One region of the Marinomonas sp. CT5 genome, then DNA from elsewhere that is predicted to be linked to it. Evidence: predicted binding sites of a transcription regulator. Region 1 holds the regulator's gene; the other holds the start of a gene.
What was found. The regulator FNR, encoded in region 1, switches genes on or off when oxygen is low (the NO sensors DNR and NnrR bind a similar motif). The targets are predictions, from matches to a motif close to TTGATNTANATCAA.
Positions count from the first base shown of each region.

Region 2: a site for FNR is predicted at 2,773-2,786, ahead of C0J08_RS06545 (HP1242/YdcH family protein). Genes of this name have one in related genera too.

Region 1 covers NZ_CP025572.1:2,361,779-2,366,539, reverse strand. The annotation lists gene tusA (sulfurtransferase TusA) at 1-207, opposite strand, end outside; gene C0J08_RS11090 (alpha/beta family hydrolase) at 185-802, opposite strand; gene hemN (oxygen-independent coproporphyrinogen III oxidase) at 970-2,340, shown strand; gene fnr (fumarate/nitrate reduction transcriptional regulator Fnr) at 2,361-3,122, shown strand; gene C0J08_RS11075 (adenine phosphoribosyltransferase) at 3,147-3,689, shown strand; gene C0J08_RS11070 (YfaZ family outer membrane protein) at 3,743-4,306, opposite strand; gene ttcA (tRNA 2-thiocytidine(32) synthetase TtcA) at 4,318-4,761, opposite strand, start outside.
Region 2 covers NZ_CP025572.1:1,384,349-1,389,109, forward strand. The annotation lists gene C0J08_RS06540 (TonB-dependent siderophore receptor) at 125-2,233, opposite strand; gene C0J08_RS06545 (HP1242/YdcH family protein) at 2,452-2,712, opposite strand; gene C0J08_RS06550 (DUF748 domain-containing protein) at 3,047-4,761, opposite strand, start outside.

The DNA.
Region 1 (4,761 bases):
ATAATAGATATTGTCATTTTGCTCTTGCTTAAGGAGCTTATGACCAAGGAATTGACAAAATTTTGGAATGTCTCTAGTTGTAGACGGGTCAGTAGCAATGACCTTTAAAACATCTTTGGCCGCTATTTTACGCATTTCAACATGAAGCATCATGACGGGTTCTGGACAAAGTAAGTCTGTTGCATCAAGCACGGCTTGGTGTTCCATAGAATTTCTCTCTAGCTAAGTGTTTTTTAAGCCAAGCGTCAGTATGGCTGGCAATCTCTAAAATAGTGTCATCAATCGTTCTATTGTATTTTTTTAAGGTTTTAAAGTCATGATCTGCACCCTCGACCCAAATAATATCCACGTTATCTGGGAGTGTTTGCCGACTAACCCAATCATATGAGCCAAGTTGGTCGCGTGTGCCTTGAATAATAAGGCATGGAACCTTCATATCTTGTAGAAACGAAAGTCTATGTTTTTCTGACTTTCCTGCTGGATGGAAAGGAAAGCCAAAGCAGATAACAGCCTTGACCATTGAATGATGAGTCAATTGAGTGGCTACACGCCCTCCCATGGACTTGCCTGCCACAATACAGGCATTTTCATCCTGAATATAACTCTCGTATTCTGGAATCAACGTATTAAACCTAGGGGGCGGCCTTTTTTTTCCTGACACTTCTTGCTGTTGCATATAGGAGAAAGTAACAGGAGTAACAACATAATGTTGCTGGACTATAGCCTTAGATAATTTTTGTAAAAAATCATTGTGGTGGCCAGCACCAGCACCATGGGCAAAGTATATAGGAAGTGAAGTCATTAGATTGTATTCAAAACGGCTATTAGACCAGATTTGATAAAGGGTTAGAAGCGACTAATACTTAAGCGCTTTTGCTTTGCAGTATGCTAATTCTTGATCTGTGTCAGCAAACATCCAAGACCTAACGTGTAGACTACTATTAGAAAATTTAATAGGAACGCATCATCATGATCTGGGACTCCTCACTTATCGCTAAATACGACCTGTCTGGGCCTCGTTATACTTCTTACCCAACAGCGCCACAATTTAATTCCGGCATTAGTAAAATTGCATTAATTGATAAAATGCTAACGCCTTCACAAGCCCCTATTAGCTTGTATTTCCATATTCCATTCTGCGCCCATCTTTGCTACTACTGTGCCTGCAATAAAATAGTAACTAAGCAGTATGAAAAAGGTACTGAGTATGTGGAATTGCTTGGTGAAGAAATGCGATTAAGAAGTCTTATGCTTGATCACACAAGAAAAGTAACTCAACTGCATTTTGGAGGAGGCACCCCAACCTTTTTAACTGAAGAGTTGTTTGAAGTCTTATTCAATACTATTGAGCAGCATTTCAATCTAGTTAACGATGGTAGCCAAGACTACAGCATTGAAATCGACCCAAGAGAAATCAGCAAGCCTAAACTTAAGTTGTTAACAGAAAAAGGCATAAACCGTATCAGCATTGGTGTGCAAGATTTTGACATCAAAGTTCAAGAAGCCATTCACCGTATACAACCCGTAGACATGGTCAGAAATCTAGTCGATGACGCTAGAGAGCTAGGTATTAAGTCAATTAACTTTGATCTCATTTATGGGCTTCCGTATCAAACAATAGAAGGCTTTAAAAAAACGCTTTCACAAGTAGTTGAGTTATCACCAGATAGAATTTCGCTGTTTAATTATGCTCATTTGCCTGATCGTTTTCGCGCGCAAAAGCGCATCACAGATGACAGCTTACCTATTTCAAGTTTGAAACTTGATTTACTGAAAATGAGTATTGAATACTTGATTGCAGCCGGCTATGAATACATAGGTATGGACCACTTCGCAAAACCAACCGATAGCTTAGTGATCGCTCAGCAAGAAGGTCAACTACAACGTAATTTCCAAGGTTATACCACTCATGCAGATACTGAGCTGATTGCATTTGGTGTTTCAGCCATTAGTGACTTAAATGGTGTTTACATACAGAACCATACTGACTTATCCGAATATAGAAGCCGCATAGAAAAGGGACAATTAGCGATAGCGAAAGGATATATTAGTGATCTAGATGATAGAATTCGTCATCAAGTTATAATGACGTTGATTTCGCAGTTTGCGCTCAACACAAGCGCAATTGAACAGAAATTTAATATTCATTTCTTTGACTATTTCTCTAATGAAGTGGAAAATCTAACTCCCATGTTGGAAGATGGGATGTTATTAATTGAACGTAGTGGAGTGCAGACCACGATTCAAGTCACACCAAAGGGTAGATTATTAATACGCTGTATTTGTATGGCTTTTGATAAATATCTCAATGGCGCCATAAAATACTCAAAAGTTATATAGATCGAGATCAGGGAGATAACATGTCAATGACACACACACAGTCACGTTTTAACAGTACACTTACATCACAATGCCAAAACTGTAGTTTAAGCGCCCTCTGCCTTCCTATTGCACTGGCTGACGAAGACATTAATAGATTAGATCAAATCATCGAGCGCAAAAAACCACTTAAGAAAGGTGAGTTTTTATTCAGACAAGGAGAGCCTTTTGACTCTGTGTTTGCTGTTCGTTCAGGCACGCTAAAAACCTTCAACATCACTTCTGTTGGAGAGGAGCAAATCACTGGTTTTTATTGCCCTAGTGAGTTGGTCGGTCTTAGTGGTATAGATTCAAGCGTCTACCCTGTTTCTGCCAAAGCTTTAGAAACCACTACCGTCTGTGAAATCCCATTCAGTCACTTAGAAGAGTTGTCCTCTCAGATTCCATCACTAAAGCACCAGATTTTTAAAGTAATGAGTCGAAAAATATCGGATGATCAGCAAATGATGGTATTGCTTGGCAAAAAGAATGCCGATGAGAAAGTCGCCTCTTTTCTATTGAATTTATCCAGCCGCTTTAAAAAGCGTGGTTATTCTGCCAGCTCATTCAGACTATCAATGTCTCGTGGTGAAATTGGTAATTACTTAGGCTTAGCTGTAGAAACCGTTAGTAGGGTTATCACTCGTTTTCAAAAAAATGAACTAATCCATGTTGATGGCAAAGAAATTGAAATAATTGATTTCGAAGAAATTCAAAAACTCGTTGGGGTTGCTAGCGATTGTGGTAAAATCGCCCACATTTGATTCATACAACGAGGCTATACTGTAATGCTTTACGACGATTTTTACGTTAAATCACTCATACAAACAATAGAAGACTGGCCAAAAAAAGGTATTAGCTTCAGAGATATCACCCCTATTTTCAGCGATCCAAAAGGGATGAGAATGGTTGTTGATGCCTATGTACATCGTTACATTGGCACAGACATTACTCATATTGCTTGTATTGATGCTCGTGGTTTTTTGATTGCAGCCGTACTGGCTTACGAACTGCAAAAACCACTAATTTTAGTACGTAAAAAAGGCAAGCTTCCCGGCAAAACAATCTCACAGAAATATGCCCTGGAATACGGTGAAGCTGAGTTAGAAATTCAAGAAGGTGCGGTTGAAGCTGGCGACCAAGTATTATTATTTGATGATTTGATTGCAACTGGTGGCACCCTTTTCGCTGCAATTGAGCTACTTACTCAACAAGGTGCAAATATAAAAGAAGTAGCTGCAATCATTGATCTTCCGGACTTAGGTGGAAGCCAAAAATTGAGTGACAGTAATATTTCTGTCTTTAGCCTTTGTGCTTACGAAGGGGATTAATATAGACCTAAAAAAGGTGGCAAGAGCCACCTTTTTATCTTTTCATGTAAATATTAGAAATCTACACTAGCGCCGACAGAAAACCCATTATTGGCTATTTTACGGCTGTCATCTTCATAAATAACTGTCGTTTTACCGTAACTAATAAACGCCCTAGCATTTCGCATGGTCATATACTCTGCACGTAGCTCGTAAACATACATGTGATCTAAGTTTTTAAAAGACAATACTTCTGGAGCATAATACAAAGAGCCAAAGATACTAAGACGGTTAGCTTCAGGAAGTGTATAACGATACCAGCCACCCAAAGCAAGCGCTACAGATATATCATCATCTGGCTCCAAGTCAGCATCAATACCATACAAACGCGCACCAAGACCTACTTGTAACGGACCACTAGTATCTGAATCTTCTACTCCCAATTCAATATGTGCAGCAGTAACACTCTCGTCCTTATCATAAGAAACACCTGCACCAATACCAAACGTCCCCATATTAAAGTTAACATCACTTTTAACGGTTTCATTTGTTAATGCAACACTGGCTGTAGACGCGTTAACCAATGATGATCCTAGTATTCCAGCAGTAAGCAATAGTGCTTTATTAGTCAAATTCATTTTTAATGATCCTATAATGAAATAATATTTAGTCTATCAAAGGCATCAGGTGACTGTTTTAATTCTTTAAAATTAAATAAATTATTGTCGGCCAGATGCGATGGCACGACATTCTGAATAGCGGAAAACATTGTTTCAGTTCGACCAGGAAATTCTTTTTCCCATTTTTGCAACATGTCTTTAACAACTTGCCTTTGTAGGTTTTCTTGAGAGCCACAAAGGTTACAAGGAATAATTGGATATTCTTTTATCGTTGCAAAGGCTTCAATATCATCTTCTTTGCAATAAGCTAAAGGACGAATGACAACATGTTTACCATCATCACTTAATAATTTAGGTGGCATTGATTTTAATTTTCCACCAAAAAACATATTTAAGAATAATGTCTCAAGAATATCATCCCTATGATGACCAAGTGCAATTTTGGTGGCTCCAATTTCTTCGGCAAAACCGTA
Region 2 (4,761 bases), 980 kb from region 1:
CGTTTAGATGCTTAAATAATCAGTCTTTGATCTGGGTCAATTTTTGTTTTGTAAAAGTGGTCAGATCCCTTTAATTTTGAATTTCTAATTAAAGAGATCTGACGTCATTATTAGGTTGAGTCTGCTAAAAATCGTAGGAGGCGGATAGGTAAACTCGACGACGCTCGCCAACGAATGAACCAATTTTTTGGGTGAACCCGCTAACCGCGTATTCTTTATCAAACAGGTTTTTGATGTTCAGCTGGAACTTCCAGTCGTCATAGCGAGTTTGCCAAGACAAATCGTAAACCGTGTAGGGTTTGACTGTTTGGCCCTGTCGATTGATTTGCTCACTCACATAGTCCGCACCAAAGGCAATGGAAGAGGTGATGCTTGGGAAGTCATAACGAGTCCACATTCCAAGTTGGTGATGTGGCGTGTTGGCAAATCGATCTCCATTGGCATATTGAATGCCTTTTGTGGATTCTTTTACGCGAGTATCGTTATAAGCGTAGCTTACGTTGGCAACCCAGTGAGGAGTGATATCAGTGAGAATATCCAGCTCGACACCTTGGCTGCGAACTTTACCGACGGCTACAAGCAAGCTTTCATCGTTAAGGTCTGTTTGCAGAATGTTTTCACGAACAATGTGGTACGCGGCAAGATTCACGTTGAGCTTGTTATTAAACCAATAACTTCTTACACCCGCTTCAAATTGCTGACTTTCCTCTGGATCAAACAAGCTGCCATCGGCCGACTTCTGTTGGTCTTCAGCGCCTTGCGGAACAAACCCAGTAGAAAACGATGTGTAAGGCTTCCAGTTGTCATTGATTCGATAGGTCGCACCTAAGCGAGTAGAGTAGCCTGTGTCCTTGTAGTTTGCTTTTGTAATCCCCGTTTTTATCTTGTAGCCATCGTATTTTTCTTCAATCCGATCTATTCGTGCACCAGCGAGTAAATCTAGTTGATCGGTAACTTTCCATTGGTCTTGAATGTATAAGCCAATTTGATCTGTCGTGGTACTTTCATTTGTTTGGGGAACCATATCGTAGGCACTGGTATCGTCTTGCCCATAAACTGGGTTGCTTAGGCTAAGTTCAGCAACACCTTTAGTCGTTTTATCATATAAAAAATCGTTTTTCTGATGGAAATAATCGCTTCCGACTAACACTATGTGATCACCTAATTCAGCGATTAGGTTGCCTACCAAGGTGATACCTTCTCGGGAGCGGACTTGGTCACGAAATTCTCGTTCCACTTTATCGCTGTTGCTGTCGATAAGCTTGCTTATTTCATGGTATTTCTGCGTTTCGGTATTATCGAAATAGCGAACTAAGACATTGCTTTCCAACCATGAATTAATGCTGTGGTCCAAACGTGCCTGAAAGACTTGTGCGTCTAATTCTTGGTAATCAGACTTTTCATTATTGTTCCAAGAAGTATCTGCCAAAAAGTTGCCATCATCATCGGTTGGAATGCCGCGTAGGCGAGCACCGGAAATGTATTGATGAATGTCTGTGTACTGGACATTCAGCGTATTGTTTTCATCGATGTCCCAAGCGTAACCAAGATCGATAATTCGGTTTTCTTCTTCGACATTGTTACGGTAGGAATCTTGACCGTCGGAGTAAATGCCAACACGATAGCGTTGTGATGCGTCTTCATTGGCTGGGCCAGAGGATTCAATGCTGCCACTTAAAAAGTCTTTATTGCCAGCGCTGACTTTTAGAGTGTTCTTCTCTTCATAAGTAGGCTTTTTCGTCACATAGTTAATGACGCCACCAGGTTCGCCAGCGCCATAGATTGCACCAGATGGACCTTTAAGGACTTGTATTTGTTCTATGGTAAACAGCTGAGGAATAGAGAAATCACCGAATGGATCGCCTTTCAGACCGTCATAGAGTACTTCGTCTTGGCTAAAGCCTCTTAAGGTCACAGTGGAAACGTTATTTTGCGACATACCTGAAATGGATCGATACAGATCGGTAATTTGTCGTGCCGCTTGGTCTTCAATCAAAGCCTCAGTAACCACTTGAACAGACTGTGGTGTTACATCGATTGGTGTGGAAGTTCGAGTGGCTAGTGCTGCTTCATCTTCTTTGTAATAAGAAAGAGCGCGGCCTTGTACCTGAAGTGTTTGCAGCTCTATGTTGGATCCGTTTATTTCATTTGTAGCATCTTCAGCAAAAATCACAGTAGAAAAAACAAGTGCGCCACAGGCTTGCATCATCATTATGGTGGTTCTTAGTGTCATAGGTAGACCAAATGGAAGTGTGTGTGAATTGCGTATATTAGTGTTTATGAGACTTATTTACAAATGAGAATGGGTTTACAAAAGCTTCAAAATAGATAATTTCTGCTTCCGATTTGGAGGATGAGGTGTCGAAGGGAGATGTTGGGATGTAATCAAAGGCGGTTAAAAATGAAGTAGAGCGGTATTAATGGCTAATACCGCTCTAGTTGTTGATCTTGTTAGGCTTTTTCGGCAGCAAGTTTTGAAGCTTTTATGTAGCCTTGGATAGTATCTTTAAGCTGAAGACGCTGTTTTTTTAGCTTTTCTTCTTCCATTGTTGGCGCGGGTGTAATTTCCTGCTCTATTTTTTCCACTTCTTTGGTTAGATGATTGTATTCATCATAAAGCTTTCTAAAGTGAGCATCGTCCATTTTTAATTGGTGGATATCGTCTTTAAATTCTGGAAATTCATTGACTAATTTATGGTCTTCAATCGGCATAATTGCCTCCTATACTTGCTAGCTTTTGTTTAAGACTAACCTAGTTAGGCTTGTCTTCTCTTGACGTTGATCATGTTTTGTTGAGTCTTCTAAACACCAACGAATGACTTTGCTATGTAGGAATCTTCACGTTACGGCAAATATTCCGCATAAGTATTTCAAACGCTCTAATAATAGTTATGGTTCGTTTCAGCTATTTTTCAATGGCTGTGTATTAGCCTAGGCGATGTTGCACTATATCGTGGGTTTCTTTGCGTTTTTTTGACATGAAAAAAAGCCGCGATAGTTTCCTATCACGGCTTGTTTCGTTGGTTATCGATAATTCAATAGGGCTTTAGAAGTTCAGCTCTACTCTTGGCTTACTTCTCTTCGAAAGATCCACTTCAGGTGAGCAGAGGAATACTCGTGATGAGGAAATGCCTTCTGCTACTAAGTAGTCTTTTAAATGCTCAGCACGTTTTTCGGCTAGGTTTCTAGCGGATTCCTTCATATCGTTATCAATCGATACGGGGGGCTTTTCAAACCCTAGATCAAGATAGCTAGCCACACCGCAGGCTTTCAATTGACTGTCTTTTTTGTTTTTCATTAACGCGACAAGTTGCTTTAAGAAGGCATTTTGAGAATCATTTAATTCACTTTCTTCAGCGTTAAATATTAACGGTTCAACACGGATTTTAAGTAGCTGATCCCCAGCAAATTGCGCAATGCTAATGACATTGGCATAAGGGATAAAAGTTTGCATTAAATAAGTGCTGGATGCGCTGTATAAGGCTTTTCGAACTGGCAGAAGCAAGAAGTCTTGCCAGCCGAACTCAGGTTTTTCAGTATCACCAGAGAGAGGGATATCGAGATCAATGTTGTTGTTGCTGTCTTTTAATATGCCCACAGCGATATTGAGCGGAACGGCGCCTGCTTTGATAACCGAGCTGCTCTCTTTTCGTCCCCCAAGATCAAATTCTCTTAATACAATATGAGAGTTGCCATTTAAGACTCCATCATCGGCATTGAGTGTTAGATCTAGATCAAGTTGTCCTGAATCTATTTGATAGCCTAATACATTAGCGATATAAGAAGAGTAGGGCGGTAGTTCTGCTTCACGAATAATTAAATCACTTTTCATCGTGAGCTTGTCGGCTAAAGGCCAGATGGTTACGTCACTTTTTAATGTTGCGTATTTGCCACTTCGTGCTTTTAATTTCAAAACCGTTGCTTGGTTTTTTTCCTGTGTATTTAAGTTACGTAATGAAAATGTATCTATGTTCAATGAGCGACGTAAATTTGGTGTGATGCTTTTGTCTTGCACATAAATGCTGGACTTTCCAATGATATCGAATGCGTTAAGTACCACATAATATGGTGGTTTGAAGGCCGGGTTTTGCTCAGCATTTTTGGTGTTTTTAATCGCATCCTGTGCGTCTTTTTGTCTTGGTGTCGCTGAGCCTTGTAGTGAAGGTTCTGAAAGTTTGGGCGGTTTCGATTCAACAAAGACCAAATTCTCTATGCGTTTTTCCCCATCCAGAATCAAGTTGACTTTCACCGAGTCTGTGGTGATTTTATTGATTTTAGCACCATCCTGATTTAGGTCGAGTTTCTCGATTTTAATGCTACCGATATGGCTTAATGGAGGCAGATTTTGTGTATTGTCAGAGCTTGATTTTGGCTCAGATACAACGAGATCTGCGATGTTGAGTTGGTCTAAAGAGGCTTGGTAATTTTGGTCTTGTTGTGTAAAAGAAAGGCCATTGAAATTAGCGTTTTGCCAAGAAGCGATACGCTTCTTATCCGTTAATAAACTGTCTAATGACTCACTAGTGAAATTTAGGTTAGTACCTTTTATTCTTGGAGGTTGTTGATTCGTTTGGTCTACATTTATCTGGTCTGCATTGAGTTTGACTGTCGCAAGTGATACTTGCTTTTCGTCGCTTAATAATGCTTTTAAGCCTTCAATATCTATGTCTAGTTGACTGTTGTTGGCTGAAAATGAAGAGCCTTGCTTTTTTAAAGAAAGAGTATTTGTTAGGTTGAACTTTTTGTAATTTACCTTATTTC